Regions from separate parts of the Oceanobacillus sp. M60 genome, predicted to be linked through region 2. Evidence: riboswitches for the same ligand, from Rfam matches in the RefSeq annotation. Region 2 holds a riboswitch; each other region holds the start of a gene.
The links. Region 2 has a riboswitch for thiamine pyrophosphate ahead of ACW0TQ_RS16260 (lipoate--protein ligase family protein). Riboswitches for the same ligand answer to the same signal wherever they lie in the genome.
Positions count from the first base shown of each region.

Region 1 (7,835 bases), on a different contig from region 2:
ACCTGGAATTATGTAGCCGTGGGCTGTGGTCATGATCAGCAATGGTGGAAGGAATTTTTCTCTAATCTAAGTATGGTAGGCTATGAAGGGTATGTTTCATTGGAAATGGAAGATTTAACGATGAGTGTGGATGCTGGTCTGCGTACGTCAATTGATTCTTTGGAAGCAACATTAATAAAATAAAAATTATGTACGTTTACTAAAGTTGGATAAACATGCCATTCAAGACCTGCAAAATAGTATAGGTATCTGATTACAATCAAAAGAGCTGATTCTTAGAAATCGAGTTGAAAAACTGGATGGATAAGACAGCTTTTTACACGTTAGAAAAGCATTCCTGTGATGAAGTGGAATGGGGGTTGGAAAAAAAGGCCATTGATATGATATAAGGTAACCACACCGATTAGCAAAAAATGAGCCTTTAAAATAACTAAAGTAAGTATTTATGAATTATAAAAAAGGAAAAGATATATTTTTAAAAAATCACCAAATTTATTAGTGGTCTGCAAACTATTAAAATCCATATGGAAAGTAGGCTATCCATGACAAAAGCAATGAACAGGAACAAAAATTTATTTATGCTGGTATCGTTTTTATTATGGTTTCCGCAATTTATGTATGTTCCAACCTTATCTCCGTATATGGAGCATACAGAAATTCCATATTCCTTTATCGGAATTATTCTGGGAAGTTACGGATTGGCCCAATTATTATTCAGACTGCCAATTGGGATAACATCCGACATGATAAAACTGCGAAAACCATTTATCCTGTTTGGTATGTTCATCAGCATGCTCAGCTGTTTTATATTTCTAACGATGGATGGGGCTGGATGGTTATTGTTTGCACGTGCGCTGGCCGGACTTGCAGCTGCATCATGGGTTGCTTTTACCGTTTTATATCCTATTTATTTTTCAGAGAATAAGGTTCATGTAGCAATGGGAAGTATTTCTTTTATTGTCGTGCTGGCTCAATTTCTTGGAATGAGCTTTAGCGGCTATATTGTTGAGGAATGGGGATGGAAGGCACCATTTTGGATTGGCAGTGTGTTCAGTGTGATTGGATGGGGGCTGGCTTTCTTTATTTATGAACCAAAAAATAAGAAAGTCTCCGAGCCCATTAAGCTAAAGGGATTAATACATATTATCCGCGAACCGTCGCTATTAAAAGTGTCTCTGTTATCCATATTGGCTCATAGTATTATTTTCTCGACTATGTTTGGCTTTACATCAACTTTTGCGTTACAGACAGGTTTTGAAGCGAGTGAGATTACCTGGATTGTAGCTGCTTTTATGGTACCGCATGCGATTGCAACGCTTTTTATGGGGAACGTGATTATTCCTCGCTTAGGAGAGGGGAAGTCCTTGGTGGCTGCCTTTTTGCTGGTGACGATAGCTACCTTGCTTATTCCGTTCGCACAGCTGAAGAGTATCTTTCTGGTTATCCAGGGATTGCAGGGCTTTTCCTTAGGAATGATTTTTCCACTGCTGCTGGGGATGTCTATCCAATCGATTAAACCTGCCAAAAGAGCAACAGCCATGGGGGCGTATCAATCTATCTACGCAATAGGTATATTTGTTGGTCCATTTTTATCAGGAATGGTTAATTCCCAGTTTGGTATCGCATCTGGATTCTATTTTGCTGGCGGATTAGGGATGATAGCGACGCTGCTTGTCGCTATTTGGTATAGGGGAAAGATATTTACTCGTCTTTTACTAAAAAATAAAAATACAAAGAAACATCATGCGATTTAAGATCACTAGTGCTATATGATTGGAGGCGGAAGGAATCATGACAATAAACATTTCAGGTGCGCCATGCTGCTGGGGCGTAGATGATCCTAAGAACCCTTACCTTCCAGATTGGAAAGACGTTTTAAAAGAAGCGCATCTGGCCGGATTTACAGGGGTTGAGACAGGTCCGTACGGTTATTTACCCCTTGATACAAGTGTTTTAAAAGAAGAACTGGAAAAAAATGAACTTACGATTGTAGCAGGGACTATCTTTGATGATCTTGTCTCCGAGGCCAATCTGCCTAATCTGCTTCAACAAGTAGAGGCTATTTGTTCTTTAATCACGCAGATGCCGCAAGAACAAGCGGGAGACAATCAAAAGTTTAAGACACCTTATCTGATTGTGATTGATTGGGGCCATGATGAAAGAGATTATGCAGCAGGCCACCCTGATCAGGCGCAGAGATTATCAAATAAGGCATGGGGTAATATGATCTCTCATATTACCCAAATTGCAAAGAAAGCTGCGCAAGAATACGGTGTTCGTGCAGTGGTGCATCCACATGCCGGTGGGTACATTGAATTTTCGGATGAAATATTGAAACTGACAGAGGACATTCCGTATGAAGTAGCCGGTCTTTGTTTAGATACAGGACATTTACTTTATTCAAAAATGGATCCGATAGAATGGCTGGAAAAGCTTTATCATCGTGTAGACTATATTCATTTTAAAGACATTGATATAGATGTCTACCGACAAGTCATGAATAAAAAAATCCGTTTTTTTGATGCCTGTGCGGAAAATGTAATGTGTCCTATAGGTGAAGGTGTTATTGATTATAAAGAAATATATGAGTTATTAGCTGTAAAATTAAAATATGAAGGGTTTATCACGATCGAGCAGGAGCGTGATCCTCGAAATGCAGGCAGCAGTTTAGCCGATGTGAAAAAAAGTGTCGCATTTTTAGAAGAGCTTGGGTTTAATAAATAAGTTCAAGCTTTCCAATGTAATTGTAATAAAGCGTATGAATAAGGCCACCCAGCCCAGCTTTATACGCTTTTTACAGTAATTTATCACACCGTGTCAAATTACTTTACACTTCTTCATTTTCTCATAGATTTTTAGATGATATTCATGTAAAATAAATACAATTACTGTAATTGTATTTTTGTGAAAAAACAGACAATTGAAAAGGGGGAGATGTGGAAGTGGAAAGCATACAGGCAATAGTGGATACGGTTAATGGTATCGTCTGGGGGCCGATTACGCTCGTACTGATTGTAGGAACGGGAATATTTTTAACATTGCGTCTGGGATTTTTACAAGTAAGAGATTTACCTTATGCGCTTAAATTAACATTCTCTAAAAGTAAAAATAAAGACAAAAACGAAAAAGGAGATATTTCTCATTTCCAATCATTGATGATTGCTATGGCGGCGACACTGGGAATTGGTAATATGACTGGAGTTGCTTCAGCTGTGCTCCTTGGCGGTGTTGGTGCGCTATTTTGGATGTGGCTGGCGGCATTTTTTGGGATGGCCACAAAATATGGTGAAGCTATCTTAGCTGTTAAATACCGTACCGTCAATCATAAAGGGGAAATATCAGGCGGTCCAATGTATTATATTGAAAAGGGATTGGGCTGGAAATGGTTAGCTGTTTTGTTTGCGCTGTTTGGCTTTTTAGCATCCTTTGGAATTGGAAATATGACGCAATCGAATACTGTTGCCGGTTCCTTACAAGCTACTTTTAATATTAACCCATGGGTTACGGGAATCATCTTGATGGCGCTCACTGCATTAGTTTTGCTTGGCGGAGTGAGAGGCATTGGAAGAGTAACTGCTATCTTTGTCCCATTTCTGGCTTTGTTTTATATAGCTGGCGGACTGATTATTGTTATTTTAAATATTACGGAAGTTCCTGCGGCGTTTGCAGTTATTTTTGAGGCTGCATTTAATCCGGAAGCTGTCGGCGGGGGAGCTATCGGTTTAGCGATTCGATACGGGATTGCCCGCGGGGTGTTCTCCAATGAAGCGGGTCTTGGTTCAGCGCCAATTGCGGCAGCGGCAGCGAAGACGGATTATCCAGGGCGGCAGGCGTTAGTATCGATGACAGGAACATTTCTGGATACGATCGTGGTTTGTACGATTACCGGACTTGTTGTGGTGATGAGCGGGCTGCATTTGCAATTTGGAGCAGATGCAGCACCTGTCATTACAGGAGAAGCTTTTGACTTTTTCTTGCCTGGATTAGGTAATTATATTGTTGTATTCGGCCTTATTTTCTTTGCTTATTCCACTATTCTGGGCTGGTCCTATTATGGGGAGAAATGCTTCGGTTATATTTTTGGAGATCGAAATACAATCTATTATAAAATCATTTTCTGTCTGGTTATCCTGTTTGGTGCGGTTCAATCTGTGCAGTTAGTATGGGATCTTGCGGATATATTCAATGGATTAATGGCAGTGCCCAACTTGATTGCGCTCTGTTTATTATCCGGCGTGATTGTATCTGAAACAAATAAATTTAGAGAAGTACGGAGAAAGGAAAAAGAGGAGGAGAGGAAGCAGAAGCTGGCTGGTTAATGATTGCTGTAATAAATGATAAAGTTACAGTAATTTTCTATCGGACATATAAAGGAAATAATTGAGGGGAAATCAATTCGTATAAAAAGTGACTTCTTTGCATCCATGGAAGTCACTTTTTAGGTTTCTCAATAATTGAATTTAATTGCAGCTATAGGATTTATTCGTTCTAAAAGGTTGTCTTCAGGATTTCCAAATAATATCACTTCTCCAGTAACAAGAGTCCCGTTTACAAGAGGACAGCTATGTAAGCCAAGCTGAGCTGTTCTTTTTAATCTGTTTTATTTATTATAAAATACCTTTAGAAATAATAGATGCTCCTATCCTCATATAACAGGAGTATCTCAGTAAAAGTTATTCTTTTTATTTTATTATACCGTTGTATATCCTATATTATTTCACCAAATTTCACCTGAAAACATATTAAAATAGGCGGATATATCTTTTTTTATATACAAACAAATCTCATGATTTTAAAAGATAAATTAGAATAATTTGCATATTATAATTTTATATGTTTAAATAGATTCTACTTTAAGTTATTTTTCCTACAGTTCTCTATAGATGTGGCTGATGAAAATAACATTGTGAATTTTAACGTATTTTTCAATCATACAAGTTCATTTATAGAATCAAAAATTTCATATTTCTATAATCACTAGGGGAGCGATTTTTATCGCTGAGAAAGGAAACTTGACTCTTATAACCTGATTTAGTTAAGACTAACGTAGGGAAGTGATGACTTACTTAAGTAGATAATAATCTAGTTATGTATTCATTTCCCATTCATCTGTATTCGTTGAATGGGTTTTTTAATGCTTATGTCATAAATTCAATAAAAGAGATACCAATTTAATAAGAATGTAGGGGGACCAGTGTTGCTGGTTGAGATACTATCCGTAAGATATAGACCCTTAGAACCTGATCTGGTTGAGACCAGCGTAGGGAACATGCAAAGTAATTTCTATCATAAGGAAATGTATGTACCCTGGGCTTCATGTCTGGGGTATTTTTTATTTGGAAGGAGGGATGCATTTTCGATTAGCTGATGATTGCTTTTAAGACATAATAATACACTCTTTGTTAGAAAGAAGGTAGAGAACGAAGGATGAGAGAACAAAATAAAAAAATAGCTCTTCAGTTTCAAAACGTAAATTTCTATTACAAAAATGATGCAGGGAAAATTCCTATATTAAAAAATATGAATCTTTCTATTGCGGATGGTGAATTTGTAAGCATTATCGGTGCAAGTGGGTCCGGCAAGTCGACAATTTTCCGTCTAATTGTCGGATTGGAGGAACTGAAAAGCGGAACTATCTATTTAAACGAGGATCCAGTAACCAATCGTTCTGGAAAAGTTGGTTATATGCCTCAACAGGATTTATTGATGCCATGGCGGACTGTTCAACAAAATGCAGCTCTTCCATTGGAACTGCAAAAGGAAAATCATCTCGATAGAAGAACTGTTCAAAACTTGCTGGAGGCCTTTGGGTTAAAAGGATACGAGAATAAATACCCTCATGAATTATCTGGGGGGATGCGGCAACGGGTTTCCTTTTTAAGAGCCACGTTATCCGGATCTAATGTGTTGTTGTTGGACGAACCTTTTTCAGCCTTAGATGCAATGACCAGGTTATATATGCAGGAATGGTTATTAGAACAATGGGAACAACAGCAATCTACTATTTTGTTTATAACACATGATATTTCAGAAGCATTATTTTTGTCTGACCGCATTTTCGTCATTACGGATACCCCATTTACAACATTAAAAGAAATTAAAGTACCTTTAGAACGTCCAAGACGACAATACGATTTAGATAAAGAGGAAGTGACGGAGCTAAAAAATGATTTACTAGATCAGTTTCGGATGAGGGTGTAATGCATGAAAAATTATCTTTATTCTATTATTTTAATCACAATCTTTTTGCTTATATGGGAAGCGGGAGCGGGGTTTGTCGCTACATCATTTATTTTGCCAGCGCCAACCGAAATCGTGAAGAAGCTATGGGAATTAAAAACAGAGCTCTTGTTGCATCATCTTCCTATGACGCTTGCTGTTATTATCATTGGTCTTGGGATTTCATTGGTACTGGGAGTTGCTTTAGCAATAAGCATGAATCTATCTAAAACATTACAACAAGCGATTTATCCTATTTTAATTGCATCACAAACTATTCCTATTATTGCATTGGCGCCCATTTTTGTACTTTGGTTCGGTTATTCCATCTGGAGTAAAGTTATCGTTACAATTATCATTACCTTTTTTCCAATTACCGTCAGTACTTTCGATGGTTTTCGATCAACAAGTAAAGAGCTGAAAGAATTATTTCAAACATTAGGTGCATCTAAAAGTGCTCTTTTTTTCAAATTAGAAGTCCCATCCGCACTGCCTTCTTTTTTTTCAGGGCTAAAAGTAGCGGTGCCAATGAGCGTGATTGGAGCGGCAATTGGAGAGTGGCTGGGTGCACAAGCTGGTTTAGGGTATTTTAGTCGTCGGATGATGACACAGTTTAATGGAGCGGGTGTATTTGCTCCGATTGTCCTTCTTTCTTTGATTGGAATTTTATTGTTTATTACTGTTGTTTTATTAGAAAAATATATATTGAAATGGAGAAGATCTTAATATGAAAAAATTATCAATAATAGTTGGTATTCTAATAATCTTTATTAGTTTAAGTGCTTGTGGAAATGAAAAGGAAGAATCTATAGCAGAGGATAATAAAAACGTAAAAGAAACAAATACCGTTTCTATTATGCTTGATTGGTACCCGAATGCTGTACATAGTTATCTATACGTAGCAGAAGAGAAAGGGTATTTTGAAGAAGAGGGAATCGATGTTGATATTCAATTTCCAGCAAATCCGACAGATCCGCTGTCACTTGCAGCTTCAGGCAATGTGACGATGGGATTATATTACCAGCCTGATGTGATTGCAGCAAGAGCAAATGAAAATATCCCTGTTAAATCCGTGGCTGCTATTGTTCGGGAGCCATTAAATCACATTGTTTACCATTCCGATGATCCGGTAAATTCTCCGAAAGATTTAGAAGGGAAGCAGGTAGGGTATCCTGGAATTCCTGTTAATGAAGCAATTGTTCAAACAATTGTTGAACATGACGGTGGAGATTATGAAAAAGTAGATATGCTGAATGTGGAATTTGAATTGGGTTCTTCTCTTATTTCTGAGCAGGTTGATGCTGTAAGTGGTATGTATGTAAACCATGAAGTGCCAGTTCTGCGCAGTGAAGGCTATGATATTGATTTTATTAATCCAGTAGATTACGGGGTTCCTCACTTTTATGAAATTGTCGCTGTTACCAGTGACGAGACATGGGAAGAGGAACAGAAAAATATTGAAGCATTTTGGCGGGCTGCACGAAAAGGATATGATTTCATGATTGAAAATGAAGAAGAGGCACTGCAAATCCTGCTTGATCACCAGGATGAAGGAAACTTTCCCTTAGAAAAAGAAATAGAAACAGAAAGCTTGTCTATTCTCTTACCAAAAATGG
Region 1 is NZ_JBSSNH010000001.1:452,251-460,085, reverse strand. Features, by position in the region: gene ACW0TQ_RS02315 (sugar phosphate isomerase/epimerase family protein) at 1-183, shown strand, start outside; gene ACW0TQ_RS02310 (MFS transporter) at 543-1,754, shown strand; gene ACW0TQ_RS02305 (TIM barrel protein) at 1,792-2,724, shown strand; gene ACW0TQ_RS02300 (alanine/glycine:cation symporter family protein) at 2,952-4,319, shown strand; TPP riboswitch at 4,970-5,070, shown strand; TPP riboswitch at 5,175-5,284, shown strand; gene ACW0TQ_RS02295 (ABC transporter ATP-binding protein) at 5,428-6,201, shown strand; gene ACW0TQ_RS02290 (ABC transporter permease) at 6,205-6,945, shown strand; gene ACW0TQ_RS02285 (ABC transporter substrate-binding protein) at 6,947-7,835, shown strand, end outside.
Region 1: another riboswitch for thiamine pyrophosphate. It lies ahead of ACW0TQ_RS02295 (ABC transporter ATP-binding protein); the one in region 2 lies ahead of ACW0TQ_RS16260 (lipoate--protein ligase family protein).

Region 2 (7,835 bases):
AAAATGTTTCACGATTCATCTCTCCCTCTTTGGTGTCATTCTTTAAAATTGATTTTCATTATACAAATATATATGTTCAAAAAGTTGCTAACGGGTTTTGATGGGACGAGTAATCGCAGCAATGTTGTCAGGTTAGCGCGACCGCTGCGGAAAAACACTACGCTTTCCATGGGCTTGCGCTCAGCCTCCTCGAAAAAAGAAGACCACTTTTTTCTGCGGGGTCTTCCCACTGCGCTTTCCCATAGGAGTCTCCGTGTTTTTCCTCCGCTAGATAGGTTTTATTACTATCTATATCAAAATTAATAAAATTCATTAACCTGACAACATCGGTAACCGCAGCCCATCGGATAAAGCAAGTCAACTAAAGAGCTCTTCATTTATCATTTAGTGACTTTTTGAACTTCCTTAAAAAAAAAGCTCCCTGCAAAGGCTGCAGAGAGCTAGACGAATACCCTATAAGCATTCGCTATTCTGAACAACCTTTCAAATCTCTCTGGATCTGATTAAAAGTTATCATGTATTCTTTTCATAAATAGAAACAAGATCTACTTGATCTTTTTCACTTAGCTGAACAACAACAATTTCTTGCTCAGAAGTAGGTATATTCTTGCCAACATAGTCAGCCCGAATAGGCAGCTCGCGGTGCCCGCGGTCTACCAAAGCCCCAAGCTGAATCGCCGCCGGTCTGCCGACATCCATTACAGCATCCATTGCCGCACGGACAGTTCTGCCTGTATAAAGAACATCGTCAATCAGAATGACCTGTTTGTTCGTTATGTCCATATCAATAGAAACCGAGTTGATTCGCGGTTCTTCGTGATGATCCTTTTTTTCCAAATCATCCCGGTACATGGTAATATCTAATTCGCCAAACGGAACTTCGATGTCTTCAATTTGCTTGATTTTTTCTTGAATGTTTTTCGCCAGTGGAACGCCTCTTGTTTTGATTCCAATTAAAACAAGGTTCTCTCCGCCTTTGTTCTTTTCCAGGATTTCATGGGACATCCTGGTCAATGCTCTATTTATCGCTGCAGCATCAAGAATCTCTGTTTTTTTCTTCAAATTAGCCCGCCCCTTCCAAATTGCATAAAAATGCCCTTTTCCTGCTGATGGAAAAGGGCATACGTGTACCGTAAGCAAACTTGCTAATCGCAGCCTTCCTAGCCTCACAGGACTATTGTTAAAGGTCTTTATTTGTTGTTACTTATTATGTCAGAATATGACGAGCCTGTCAATACATTTTGCGGATTTGGTCGAGTGCTTCCATGAAGACAGCAGGCGGTGCTGCTTCAAATTCCATCTGCTGCTCTGTCCTCGGATGGATAAAAGCAATTTGCTTCGCGTGCAGAGCCTGCCCTTGGACATCTAACGATTTCCGCTGACCGTATTTGGGGTCGCCTACAATCGGAAAACCAATATATTGCATATGCACACGAATTTGATGTGTTCTGCCAGTCTCTAATTGGCATTCCACATGCGTATAGTCAGGGAAACGTTCGAGCACGCGAAAATGAGTAACCGCCTGTTTGCCGTTTTCAACGATCCCCATTTTTTGACGGTCTTTCGGATCTCTGCCGATCGGTGCATCGATTAACCCGGTCTCATGGCCAATTTCTCCATGAACAATTGCTTCATACGTTCTTTTTAATGTCTTTTCCTGCAGCTGCTCTGATAGATACTGATGGGCGTAGTCATTCTTCGCAGCAACTAAAAGTCCGCTCGTATCCATATCGAGACGGTGGACAATCCCGGGGCGCTCCACACCGTTAATTCCTGATAAATCAGTGCAATGATATAATAACGCATGGACCAATGTCCCGGTATGATGACCTGCAGAAGGATGGACAACCATCCCTTTTGCTTTATTCACCACCAGCAGGTCCTCATCTTCATAAACGATATCTAAAGGAATATTTTCCGGTTCTAAAACAAGCGGTTTGGTTTCAGGTATTTCCCATGTAAGGCTTTCTCCGGTTTGGCATTTTTGATTTGCTTTCACTGCTTCTCCATTCAGCTTGACATTGCCTTCTTCAATCCAGCCCTGAATTTGAGAACGCGAATATTCATGCAGCACATCCGCCAGTATTTTATCCACTCTTTTTTTATGCTCTGTTTCTGTCACTGTATGCTGGTTTACTGTCATTTTTTCTCTTTCCCCCGCTTTCTCTCATCCAAAATAATTGCAATCATCACAATCACCACACCAATTGTAAGAGATGCATCTGCGACGTTGAATATCGGAAAATTATAATTAAAAATATAGAAGTTTGCAAAGTCTACTACTTCTTGATATAAAATACGGTCGATGAAATTCCCGACCGCCCCTCCAATCAATACACTGACCCCGACAGCAATCAGGCGGTCCTGTTTTCCATGTGTATGTAAAAAGTATATTAACCCGGCAATCACAATAACCGTAATAATGTAAAATAACGTCATTTGTCCTTCTAAAATACCCCATGCTGCTCCTGAATTCCGATGTGAGGTAATATAAAAGAAGTCCTCCACAATCGGGATTGATTCACCTATTTCCATTCGTGCAGCAACAAGCCATTTTGTCCATTGATCTATCCCAATCAGGACAAGTGTAATCAGATAATATCTCCACATGTTCATTTCTCCAATCTAAAGCAAATCTGCGCCTTTTCAGGGTTCGTTTACCAAGCTTTCTTTATCTTATCCTTTCTGCTGGTAATTTTCAAGAAACAATACGGCTTTCCTTCTTTCTGACAGCTGCATTCATCGGTTCGTAAGCATATGAGCATATAAAAAATCCCCTCCGGCCGTTTTATAAACGGGCAGAGAGGAATATTATCAGAAAATATATCATTTAAAATTGAAAATCAACCTTTGTATCTTCCTGTGACTCATAGCCTTTCATATATTTAATTCGCCTTTGGGCGGCTGACTGGCTTACTTGTTCATCCGCGTGGTAGGAGGAGCGTACTAACGGTCCAGCTTCACAATGCGAGAAGCCTTTTTCAAGGGCGATATTTTTCAATTCTTCAAACTCATCGGGATGATAGTACCGTTCCACATTTAAATGCTTTTTGGTCGGCTGTAAATATTGCCCGATAGTAACTATATCCACATCATGCGCCCGCAGGTCATCCATTGCCTCGATAAGTTCTTCTTTTGTTTCTCCCAAGCCTACCATAATACTTGATTTCACAGGAGTGTCCGGAGCAATTTCTTTAACACGCTGTAACAGCTGCAAGGACCGGTCATATCTTGCAATTGCCCGAACACGTTTCGTTAAACGTCTCACCGTTTCAATATTATGATTGAAAATATCCGGTTCGCTGTCCATCAGTGTATGTAAGCTTTCATAGTCCCCTTTCATATCCGAAGGGAGAACTTCTATTGTACAGCCTGGATTCTGATGACGAACTGCACGGACTGTGTTGGCAAAAACAGCAGCTCCCCCGTCCTCCAGGTCATCACGCGCAACTGCTGTTATAACGACATGCTTTAATCCCATAATTTCAACAGAGTCAGCGACCCGCTTTGGTTCTCCCAGGTCAACTCCGCTTGGAAGACCAGTTTTTACGGCACAGAATCGGCAGCCGCGTGTACAGGTATCTCCTAAAATCATGAAAGTTGCCGTTTTTCGCTCGCTCCAGCATTCATAAATATTCGGACACTTTGCTTCCTCACAAACTGTGTTCAGCCGTTTATCCCGCATTAAGTTCTTTAATTTTTTGTATGATTCATTGGTGTTGATTTTTGTTTTCAGCCATTCTGGTTTACGAATATATTCTGATTGTTTAGCCAATGCCAGCACGCTCCTTGTTTGAGTTGATATTCCACGCTTCCGTTTCATACTTTGATTGTGCTAATTGCTCTACTTCATCCCACTCAGCCTTGGTTAATTGCAGAGGATGAAATTCTAAACCTAAACCTTCCTTGAACCCTTCTTTGAATGCATCCGTCAGCATATCATACCGATGCTCTCGATTCGTTAATTGATTAATCGTCACCGCTTTTTTAGAAAATGCTGCCCGGCTTCGTTCTCTTATTTTTTCGGAAGAGAATACAAATAAATCAAAAAGCATGTTTGTATTCATGCTCATAGGAATAGACCCATGCTGCATCAATACACCTTTTTTCCTTGTCTGTGCGTTTCCAGAAAGCTTTTTACCGTCAACAACCATTTCATAGAACGCAGGTTTTTCGAAGCATATTGCTGTCCTTCCTCTGGCACTTTCTCTGTCCAGTGTTGCATATTCTGCAGGAATCCCTAAATTGCGATATCCTTCAAATATTCCTTCTGCCAGTACATGGTAGGCCTCTTGTACAGATACAGGAATATCTGGATCACTCTCTGTAATAACCAGACTATACGTTAATTCATCGTCATGAAGCACAGCACTGCCGCCGGTCAAACGACGGACGAACTGACACTGATGGCGCTCCACTGCTTCCAGATCAATTTTCTTATCGACTTTTTGAAAGTAGCCAATCGATAAACTGGGCTTTTCCCAGCCATAGAAACGTAATGTCGGCGGAATTTTACCTTCTTGATGCCAATTGATCAAGCACTCATCAAAAGCCATGTTCCATGCAGCACCACGGAATCCTGTATCGATAAACGCCCACTGTTTCTTCAATTTCGTCACCTCCAATGAACAAATTACTTGTTGCAGGAGCTGCTCCCTGTTATGCCAAGCTTCTTAGCGGCCCTTCCTGATCATTAAGCTTAAAAGATACAAGCGAAATGGGGAATATATTCAATAAAAAAAGAGCCCATTCCATAGAATGCAGCCTTTGATAGATTTATTGATAAATGGATAAATTATCTAATTCCTTATCGACTGCACATTCCCCACGCTAGGATTATCTAGTTCGGGTGCCAAGGGTCAATACAGAATGTCTTTCTCAGCTTAACAGCTCCCCCAGTGCATAATACTTATTCAGTTTACAAATTAAGTCTACTGGTAATTTTTATAATTGTAAAGAAAAATACAATAATTAGCATTTACAATTTGCAGATATGTAAAAACAGGAGCCAGCTTTTGAGAAAGCTGGCTCCTGTTTTTTAATTCTCATAATTTTCTTTGACAACACTGGCACATCTAGCACATAGTGTTGGATGATCTTTGTCTTCGCCTACTGTTTCTGAAACAACCCAGCAGCGTTCACACGTTTCTCCAGGATGTTTTTCAACAGCAACCTCAACATAATCATATGCTTTGCCTGTTCCTTTTTCATCTGCGATAACTGCTTCTGAAACAATAAAGTATTGATGCAGATGCGAAATGTTTTCAAGCACCTGCTTCGTTTCTTCATCAAGCGGCACGATTGTAATTTTAGCTTCCAATGATTTCCCGATAACCTTTTCGCTTCTTGCTTCTTCGAGTGCTTTCAGAACATCATCTCTTACTTCCATAAAGTGACCCCATTTTCCGACAATGTCTTTTGCACCTGCAACCTCCCGCGGCTCAGGAATATCTGTTAAGTGAACCGTTTCTTCCTCCACTCCAGGAATGTATTCCCAAACTTCTTCCGTTGTATGCGGAATAATTGGAGCAAGCAATTTCACAAGTGTTGTTAAAATTTCATAGTAGCCTGTTTGAAGACTGCGGCGGCGCGGGTGGTCTGCAGCTTCAATATACAGGATATCCTTCGCAAAATCTAAATAGAAGGAGCTTAAATCAACAGCACAGAAATTATGGACTTGGCTGATTACTGGTGCAAATTCAAAGTGCTCATAATTATCACGTGCATTATTTAAGATCTGCTGCAGACGATAAAGCATATAACGGTCTACTTCCTGCAATTCTTCATCCTTCACGCGATCTTTGCTAGGATCAAAATCAGCAAGGTTCGCCAGTAAGAAACGGAAGGTATTCCGGATTTTACGATAGCTTTCTGAAGTCTGTTTTAAAATAGCATCCGAGATACGCACATCTGCCTGATAATCCACGCTGGAAACCCACAGACGCAAAATATCAGCACCTAATTGTTTTTGTACTTTGGACGGATCAACCGTATTTCCTAATGACTTACTCATCTTGCGGCCATTTCCATCCAGGGCGAACCCATGACTGATAATATTTTTAAATGGCGCTTTACCCGTTACTGCGACGGAAGTAGATAATGAAGAGTTAAACCAGCCGCGATACTGATCACTTCCTTCTAAATATACATCAGCCGGACGATCAAGTTCTTCCCGGTTCATCAGTACACCTTCATGTGAGGAGCCTGAATCGAACCAAACATCCATAATATCGACTTCTTTAGTAAACTTGCCATTTGGACTATGCTCTGATGTAAATCCATCCGGCAATAAATCCTTCGCTTCTCTTTCAAACCAGACATTGGAACCATGCTCACGGAAGAGTTCGGATACATGCGAAATCGTTTCATCTGTAATGATTGCTGTTCCGTCTTCCCCATAAAATACTGGAATCGGAACTCCCCAGGCACGCTGTCTGGAAATACACCAATCCTCACGGTCTCTCACCATATTATAAAGTCTTGTTTCTCCCCAATGCGGATACCAATGCACTTTTTTAATTTCATCAAGAATATCCTGACGGAAATCTTTAATAGATGCAAACCACTGGGAAGTTGCACGGAAGATAGTTGGTTTCTTTGTTCTCCAGTCATGCGGATAAGAGTGTGTGATAAATTCTAATTTTAATAAGGCGCCATTCTCATCCAATTGTTCTGTGATAACTTTATTTGCTGCATCGTAAAATAAACCTTCAAATCCTGGCGCTTCACTCGTAAAGACACCCTTTTCATCCACTGGGCAAAATGCATCGATTCCATATCTGCGGCAAACATAGAAGTCATCTTCCCCGTGACCAGGAGCTGTATGAACACATCCAGTCCCCGCATCAGTTGTAACATGTTCTCCAAGCATAACAAGGGATTTACGATTGTAAAATGGATGCTGTGCTTCTACACGATCCGCTTCCTGCCCTTTGAATTTCTTCACAACCGTTACATCTTCCCAGCCTAATACTTCTTTCACATCTTCTAATAAAGCTTCTGCAATGACATATTTTTCATCATTTACTTGTGCTACTACATAGCTTAAATCAGGATGTAAGCTGATTCCTAAGTTCGCTGGAAGCGTCCAAGGAGTTGTCGTCCAGATAATAATCTTCTCGCCGCCGTCAAGCACATCTTTTCCATCCGTTACTTCGAAGGAAACATAGATAGATGGAGAGCGTTTATCTTGATATTCGATTTCTGCTTCTGCAAGGGCAGATTCAGAAGACGGAGACCAATATACCGGCTTAAGTCCTTTATAAATATAGCCTTTTCGTGCCATTTCTCCAAACACCTTAATTTGAGAAGCTTCATAATCCTTCGTTAAGGTGATATATGGATTATCCCAATCACCACGTACACCTAATTTTTTAAATTGTGTACGCTGGCTGTCAATTTGTCCAAGTGCATATTCTTCACAAAGCTTGCGGAATTCTGCAACAGACATTTCTTTCCTTTTTACTTTCTTTTTCGCTAATGCTGTTTCAATCGGCAACCCGTGTGTATCCCAGCCTGGAACATATGGTGCATAATAGCCTGTCATGGACTTATAACGGACAATAAAATCCTTTAAGATTTTATTCAGTGCATGACCGATATGGATATCTCCATTCGCATAAGGCGGTCCATCATGTAAAATAAATAAGGCTCTGTCCTTTGTACGTTCTAAGTTTTTTTGATATTGTTCACTTTCTTCCCATTTCTGTTGGCGCTCCGGCTCTTTATTTGGAAGATTTCCACGCATTGGAAAAGCTGTTTTCGGCATTAATAATGTTTGTTTATATTCCAAGATATTCCCTCCTGTTATTTTCATGACACATCGTAGATTAAAT
Region 2 is NZ_JBSSNH010000006.1:271,509-279,343, reverse strand. Features, by position in the region: gene ACW0TQ_RS16285 (aspartate carbamoyltransferase catalytic subunit) at 1-12, opposite strand, end outside; gene pyrR (bifunctional pyr operon transcriptional regulator/uracil phosphoribosyltransferase PyrR) at 514-1,062, opposite strand; gene ACW0TQ_RS16275 (RluA family pseudouridine synthase) at 1,232-2,143, opposite strand; gene lspA (signal peptidase II) at 2,140-2,610, opposite strand; gene lipA (lipoyl synthase) at 2,831-3,775, opposite strand; gene ACW0TQ_RS16260 (lipoate--protein ligase family protein) at 3,768-4,610, opposite strand; TPP riboswitch at 4,805-4,907, opposite strand; gene ileS (isoleucine--tRNA ligase) at 5,039-7,792, opposite strand.

Region 3 (7,835 bases), on a different contig from region 2:
ACTTTGCTTCTATTGATTGCTGCGGGATTTGGGATGCTGGATGCCTTTTTCGGGCCGGCAAGTTCATCGATGATTCCTAAGATTGTTGAGAAAAGCCAGCTGCAGCGTGCCAATGCTTTATTCCAGGGTGTCGATCAGATTTCATTTGTAGCAGGTCCGATTGTTGCCGGTGTATTTATGGAATCTATCGGTGTCGGCGGCAGTTATTTTGTAGCAATGATTTTGGCTTTGCTTTCTGCGGTCATTATTTATCCGCGCTTCATTAATGAAGGGCCGGTTTCGTTGCAGGAAAAGCAGAAGCCAATCAAAGAAATCAAGGAAGGTCTGGCATATATTCGCAATTCAAGCTTTTTGATGACGGGGTTAGTTGTACTTATTACACTTAACTTCTTTGTGTTTGGAACATTGCATATTGCGATTCCTTTCCTGGTGGAAAGCTATGGCGGAACCCCGCTTAATCTAAGTTATATGGAAGCCAGTCTGGGGATTGGTCTGGTGGCTGGCACAGGGATACTCAGCTCTGTCTTAGTCAAGAAGAAAGGGAGGACCTCCTTATTTGGATTATTGGGAGCATTAATCGCATATGTCATTTTTGCACTTGTTCCTAATTTAACGATGCTGACAATAGTTGTGTTCTTTATCGGGTTTTCCATGTCATTTGTATTCATCCCATTCTTTACTGCTGCTCAGGAACAGGCGGAAGATTATATTATGGGAAGGGTCATGAGTATTATTTTCCTGGCTATGAATGGATTCGATCCGATTTCTTACGCCCTTGTTTCCGGGTTATCAGCTGCTAATATCCCAATTCAAGCTATTCTGCTTGGTTTTGGAATGCTTGGCTTGATTATTACAGCAGTGTTATTTACAAAAGCAAAAACCTACAAAAGCATTTAAATCTGCAGAGTTAAAAACCTCTTATGTGACGTTAAGGCCCATAAGAGGTTTTTTTACACCGTCATTTCTAATTGATTTCTGCGCCATTTCCCAATAAAAAGAACGGCAAGGGTAAGAATGTTAAGGAAGATAAGCTGTCCATATTTCAGCGAAGCAAAAAGCTGCTGTACCAATGCTTCTTCTAACAGCATTTTTCCGGCTGTCCAGGCAAGCAGGCCGGCACCAATGTAAATGATAATCGGAAATTTCTCAATGAGCTTCAAAATCAATTCACTGGCTGTTAAGATAATCGGGATGCTTAAAATAATCCCGGCAATAATCAGAAGTAAATCACTATCAGCAATGGCGGCGATGGCTAGTACATTATCCAAGCTCATAATCACATCAGCAAAGATAATAATCGTAATGGCTTCCCGCAAGGAATTCCCGCTTTTCATCTGGCTGTGATCCTGCTTATCCACCAGTAATTTATATGCTACATACAATAGGAGACATCCGCCGATTAATTGGATAAAAGGAAGCTGCAACAGGTAAATCATAATAAATACAAAGAGAATCCGAAGTGCGATTGCGCCGAACGTTCCCCAGCGAATAGCGCGTGCCTGAAGATGTTCCGGAAGATTCCGGCTCGCCATTGCAATGACAATCGCGTTATCTCCACTCAGTAAAATATTAATCAGGAGAATCTGTCCGATGGTCTGTATAAACTCCAACATATCTCTCCTTTCCTCATCAAGTCATTGGTTAAGTATATGAGCTTGTACGAGAAATCAGAACAGGCGGGAGGAAAAAATGGATCAGAAAACAAATAGAACAATAATTCTCTTTTACAGAGAATTCATTATCAAACTCAAAAATCCTTATTTTCTTCATTCATGAAGAAAATAAGGATTTTTTGGCTATTATGTACATACATGCTTAGAAACGTTTCTTAAGCTTTTTAAACCATCTTAAAAGAAGTGTTCATCCAGTTAAAAAATAAAATAATGAAAATAAATACGCTATTCATAGAAGCGGAGGCTGCTGCTCCTGCATCTTCAAAAATATGTAAAGAAACTTAAAAATGAAAAATAGGATGAAAGCTTTGTGAAATATTAACTATTGTATCGAAGACGTGCATAAATGCCGTTTCGTCTGTCTAAATCCAATTTTAAGCCTGCATACGGATCGGCGTGGAGATTTTCTTTGATCCATTTTCTTAATGCAGCAATAATTTGCTTGGTCATCCATTCCTGTTTTCCAGATGATGTCACGACTTCTGCTGAAAATCCAGTGTAATCATCATAAAATAACTCTACTTGGACGTCATCTGCACTCATATTCTGTTCTTCAGCAATGTACATACATATAGCAAGCACAATATCCTCTTCAGGAATAATAAGTTTTTGCATACCTCAAATTCCTCCTGCATATGGTTGGGAGCTTATTTTCAGCTTCCAGTAATGATGCTTACTCTATTCTACTACAAACTCCCTATTTGCATGAAGTAAGAAGTAGTTATAGGGGCATAAACTTTTCCTGGCTTCTTTTCGACCGTTTCTTTTTCCGTCCAGGTAAGTTGTAAATCTTTTTGGAAAAAGAAAAATGCGGATGAAAGAGCTTACTTTTTACTTTGTGTAACGAACGTTTCTAAAAAGGATTATATGGATAGTATATCACTGTCTCAATTGATTTAATAATAAGAGCGACTTCAAATCTGCTACAGCTTATATAAAACGCAGTATATTTTAACCAATCACCGTTTCTCACCGTATTTATGGATAGTGATATCGATTACTGCTGCCGCTTTTTCACACTGTTAATAAGTTCCTTTGTTGTTTATACATTTCCATAAAAGGGTAGAGGGGATGATATAGACAGTTATCTTAAGAAATATAAAAAAGGAGCGTGCAGAATGAAAAGCACTGGTATCGTTAGAAAAGTGGACGAACTGGGCCGGATTGTTATACCTAAGGAATTGCGAAGAAGTTTGAACATACAAGAGCGGGATCCGATGGAAATATTCGTAGAGGAAGACCGAATTATCATACGGAAATACGAAGCTGAAAAGACTTGTTTTATTACAGGAGAAGTCAATGATGATAATATACAGCTGCCAGGCGGATTATATGTAAGTCAAAAAGGAAAAGAAATTCTTAAAGAATATCTTTGATGTGAAACAGAAAGATTGAAACGGAAGGGAGACGCAATATGTCTCCTTTTATTTTTGGCAAAGAAAAGCAGCCGGATTTAATCTGTCACAGCTGCTTCCAAAATTGAAAAGGATACCTGATTACAATCAATTCGTGCTAATCTTCCATATGGAATGGGCGTTTTTGGTTCGGTATGTCCAAAAGAAACCCCATATAACACTGGGAGGTCATTCAGCCTGTTTTCTGCTAAAACAGATAGAATAACTTCCTTGTACGCCTCGTAATGTACTTCCCCATAAGGCTTGGCAACAATCATTCCATTCGCTTGGTGTAGAATCCCCTGAGCGGCATAATTTCGAAGCCATCTTTTAATTAATTCTGGATCCGTTTTTTCCTCTGATGTTTCAAAAAAGAGAATGCTGTTTTGCCATGCTTCCTGCTGCGGCCAAATGGCTGTTCCTTTAGCAAATTCAAGTACTTCGATACAGCCGCCGATGAGGTTCCCTTTTGCGATACCGTTTCCTTGCAGCAGTTCGTAACCCTGATTAGGGTGCATTGTTCTGGCAATAGACTTATTGGAAATATCCCACTCTAAAAATTCACTTGTCCACTTTTCCGGTGCAGGGATGCCGCCGACCGCTTCTGCTTCAAAAAGCATGCTTTGAATGGCTTGCACCGTATAATCATCCATCGCCACATTTTCTGCAAAATCTGTCATGATTGCTGGTCCGTAGAAGGAGGATAAACCAGCATGGAAGCAGAATAAATGAGCAATCGTCGTATCAGAAAATCCCATGAAAATCTTTGGATTTTGACGGATAATCTCAAAATCGATATAGGGAAGCAGACGAATACTGTCATCACCGCCAATATTAGAGATAATCGCTTTGATTTCAGGGTCTTTGAATGCAGTCATTAAATCTTCGGCCCGTGCCTCGGGATGTTCATCTATATAAGTTTGTCCTTTTAAGCTGTTAGGCATTGGAACGACTTCAAGCCCAAACACGCTCTCTAAGCGTTCCACACCCTGCTGGTAGCGCCAGCTTAAGGAGGGCTCGCCTGCTCCGCCCCAGGAGAGGCTGACAGTCGCTGCCTTATCTCCTGGAGATAATTTTGCCGGCTGCATAAGCATAAGAAATACTCCTCTCAGAAAATTGTATATCTTATGTATTCGTTATTTATTGGAGAAATCCTTTTTCTGTTTCCTATAAAAAGAGCCTGTTTTCTTCTTTCTTCGCATTAAAACAGGTGCATATATTAATAAAGCCGTAACGATGAGAATGCAGCTATAAATAATAAAGCTGGATCCGAAAAAATCTCTAAATTTAGTCCCTGCTATGTGTGCTTTATAAGGCTGTCCTTCAGGATATTGAACATCAATGACATGGTTAGCCTGAGAAAATATACGAGAAGATACTTCTTTGGAAACCATAACCTCCTTGTTTATGTCTTCTGCGTAGAAAGATAAATGCAAATAGTATGAACTTGTGCTATAGCGGCCAGCATTATAGTCATATTCCCTATCCGAAATATAGGCTTCGGTTTCTATTTGGTCTCCGCTATGGGACTGCACAATACTAACGATAGATTTTCCCATAAAGACATATGCCATTAAAAATACCAAGCAAACGATTCCCAATAGAGAAAAGAGAAACAGTGAAGCTGCTTTATCCTCTAATTTTTTTAGCAGTGGTATATGTTCGAGATTATAAGTAATGAAACCGAAAGGATAGATACTAAAGACGACGATGACAATAAGACATATTGCGCAAAAAAGCAGCAATATGTATACAGACAATGGACAGTAGAATCATCCTTCCTTTTAAATTCTGCTTTACGCTTCCAGAACTGTATGGTAATCTGAAATGGATAAATACATACGCAATGGATCCACTAGGGGTGCTTATTAAGCTGAGAGAGGCATATTGCCTTGACCCTTACCAACCTGATCTAGTTCGTACTAGCGGAGGGAAGTGGGCGGAATATGCCTATAGGCAAATGAACCAAACTTTTCTGCCGCTTTCTATATCAGGAGGCGGCTTTTTTGCGTGCTGAAAAGGAGGTTTTTGAATGGATAGGGTAATTCAGGAGGTTCGAAATCGAGAAGACGAGTTAATAGCGCTTGTCAGCGATTTAATTCGTTTTGAAACGCCAGCCCCGCCTGCAAGAAATACAGAGGCTATCCAAGCTTACATTGCGAACTACTTGAAGGAAATGAATTTTGAAACAGAACAATGGGAGGTTTATCCCGGTGACCCGAATGTCGTCGGCTGTTTACGTGGAACTGCTTCCGATACATACAACAGCTTGATTCTTAATGGGCATGTGGATGTCGCTTCTATAGAGGAAGGTGAAAACTGGAAGCATGCGCCATTTCAGCCAGCAGTGGAAAGACGTACATTATTTGGGCGGGGTGCAGCAGATATGAAAGGCGGTCTGGCAGCGTGTTTATTTGCGATGCGCATATTGCATGACCACCAGATTCGCCTTGGCGGGGATGTTATTCTGCAGTCCGTCATTGGGGAAGAGGTTGGAGAAGCAGGGACGAAGCAATGTGGAGAACGCGGGTATACAGCGGATTATGCCATCGTTGCAGATACAAGTCATTGTGAAATACATGGGCAAGGAGGCGTTATTACCGGCTGGATCACAGTGAAAAGTCCAATCACGCACCATGATGGTACACGTCGCCAGCTCATTCATGCAGGCGGCGGGATGAAAGGGGCCAGCGCCATTGAAAAGATGAATAAGCTCCTTACTGCGTTGCAGGAGCTGGAGCGACATTGGGCAGTGACCAAATCCTATCCAGGCTTTCCCCCAGGAACCAATACCATCAACCCGGCAGTGATTGAAGGAGGCAGACATGCTGCTTTTATTGCTGATGAATGCCGCCTATGGATTACCGTTCATTATTATCCCGATGAGACTGCTGAGCAGGTTGCTGCAGAAATTGAGTCCCATTTACGCAAGACGGCTGAAGCGGATGTCTGGATGCGGGATAATCCACCCGCCTTTGAATGGGGAGGCGAATCGATGATTGTGGACCGCGGTGAAATTTTCCCGTCTTTCTCCGTAGATAAAGAACATGCTGCTTTTGCGATGTTACAGGAGAGTCATAGCAAAGCCTTTGGCGAGGAAGCGAAAGTCCGAATGTCTGAAACAGTAACCGATGGCGGCTGGCTTGCAGCATACGGGATTCCGACGGTCTGCTATGGACCGGGTGAATTGAAGCATGCCCATGCCGTGGATGAGCAGGTAAATATCGACGAGTTAGTAGATTATACAGTGTCCCTGCTGCGATTTATTTTGAAATGGTGTCAAACAGAAAAACAGGAATAAGGCATTTATAAAAATGATAGAAAAAGGAGTGCATAGAACATGAAATTTACAGAACGTATTCGCAAGTCAGCAGATTCGATTTGGGAGAAAAGCCACCAGCATCCGTTTGTGCAGGGAATTGGAAATGGAACACTCGATATGGAGTCATTTAAATTCTACATGTGTCAGGATTACAAGTATTTGATAGAGTACTCAAAAGTAATCGCGATGGGAACGGTGCTTGCAAAAGATTTAGATACCATGTCCGGCTTTGCTAAATCGCTGGATGAAACCCTGAATTTCGAAATGGATCTTCATCGCCAGTATGCCGAGCGTCTCGGTATTTCCAGAGAAGAATTAGAATCTACGGTTCCAGGGCCTGTAACGCTTGCCTACAGCAGTAATATGCTTGCAGAGGCACAGAAAGGTTCTTTAGCAGACTTAATTGCAGCGATTCTGCCATGTGCCTGGAGTTATTATGAAATTGGTCTGGAGCTGGCAAAAAAGCCGGGTGCACTGGAGCATGAACAGTATGGGGAATGGGTGAAAATGTACAGCTCGGATGAATTTGGTTCCATCGGCAAGTGGCTGATTGAAAAATTAGACGAGCTTGCGGAAGGCTGTACAGAAGCAGAACTGAATCATTTAGAAGCTATTTTTCTGAATACGAGCCGCTATGAATATATGTTTTGGGATATGGCATATAAGCGTGAAGGCTGGCCGGTATAAGGTAAAATCACCCTATATGATTTCTTGAGTTGTAAAAAAATGTATAAGCAGAATGTTCCGTATAACAAATTATTTTCTTCCAATATTCAAAAAAGTAGAATGGTTGGATAGACAAGAAATGGATTCATGGTAAAATAAAGAAAACGGATACGGAAGATGGGTGAAGCAGATGAAGCTCTGGTGGAGAAAAATAGCAGTCATATTTATAACAATTTTAACATTGGGTATCTATACGCCAACAAATCTTTTGGAAGTCGACGCCAATAAGCGGGATGACAGCAGCGTATCTTCTTCATCAGATATCGAAACAACATCTGTTATCGAGGAAACCACCCAATCATACAATGTAGAAGACCCAAGAGAAGCTTTTCTTGGCCACCTTCATGAAGAGGCGAAAAAATTGAGTATCGAAAAATTTGGAACGAGGATTGCGGGGAAGGTCGAGGATGAATTTTCTGCTATGATTTTACCGCAGATGGAATTGGTGTTGTCTGATCTTGTCGAGCATTCTGCCATATATAAGGATATAGCGATTACGGAAAAACCTTCAGACGGCTATGGGGAGCGGATTTTCAATGTTTCCAATAACAGCACCGGCAAAACATTGGCAAAGTTTCATGTACGCAGGGAAAACCGACCATTGGAAGGGTATTATTTTAATTTTCATTACCATTTAAGTGAGGATGGATTCCAAAAGCATTATCATATCGGGGATATTTATTGGAATAAGAATACACCGCCTAAATGGATGGCATAAGA
Region 3 is NZ_JBSSNH010000004.1:278,366-286,200, reverse strand. Features, by position in the region: gene ACW0TQ_RS12045 (MFS transporter) at 1-897, shown strand, start outside; gene ACW0TQ_RS12040 (TerC family protein) at 951-1,613, opposite strand; gene ACW0TQ_RS12035 (DUF2653 family protein) at 1,992-2,288, opposite strand; gene ACW0TQ_RS12030 (AbrB/MazE/SpoVT family DNA-binding domain-containing protein) at 2,792-3,049, shown strand; gene ACW0TQ_RS12025 (S66 family peptidase) at 3,127-4,161, opposite strand; gene ACW0TQ_RS12020 (hypothetical protein) at 4,204-4,653, opposite strand; TPP riboswitch at 4,915-5,018, shown strand; gene ACW0TQ_RS12015 (acetylornithine deacetylase) at 5,100-6,368, shown strand; gene tenA (thiaminase II) at 6,408-7,076, shown strand; gene ACW0TQ_RS12005 (YpjP family protein) at 7,246-7,833, shown strand.
Region 3: another riboswitch for thiamine pyrophosphate. It lies ahead of ACW0TQ_RS12015 (acetylornithine deacetylase); the one in region 2 lies ahead of ACW0TQ_RS16260 (lipoate--protein ligase family protein).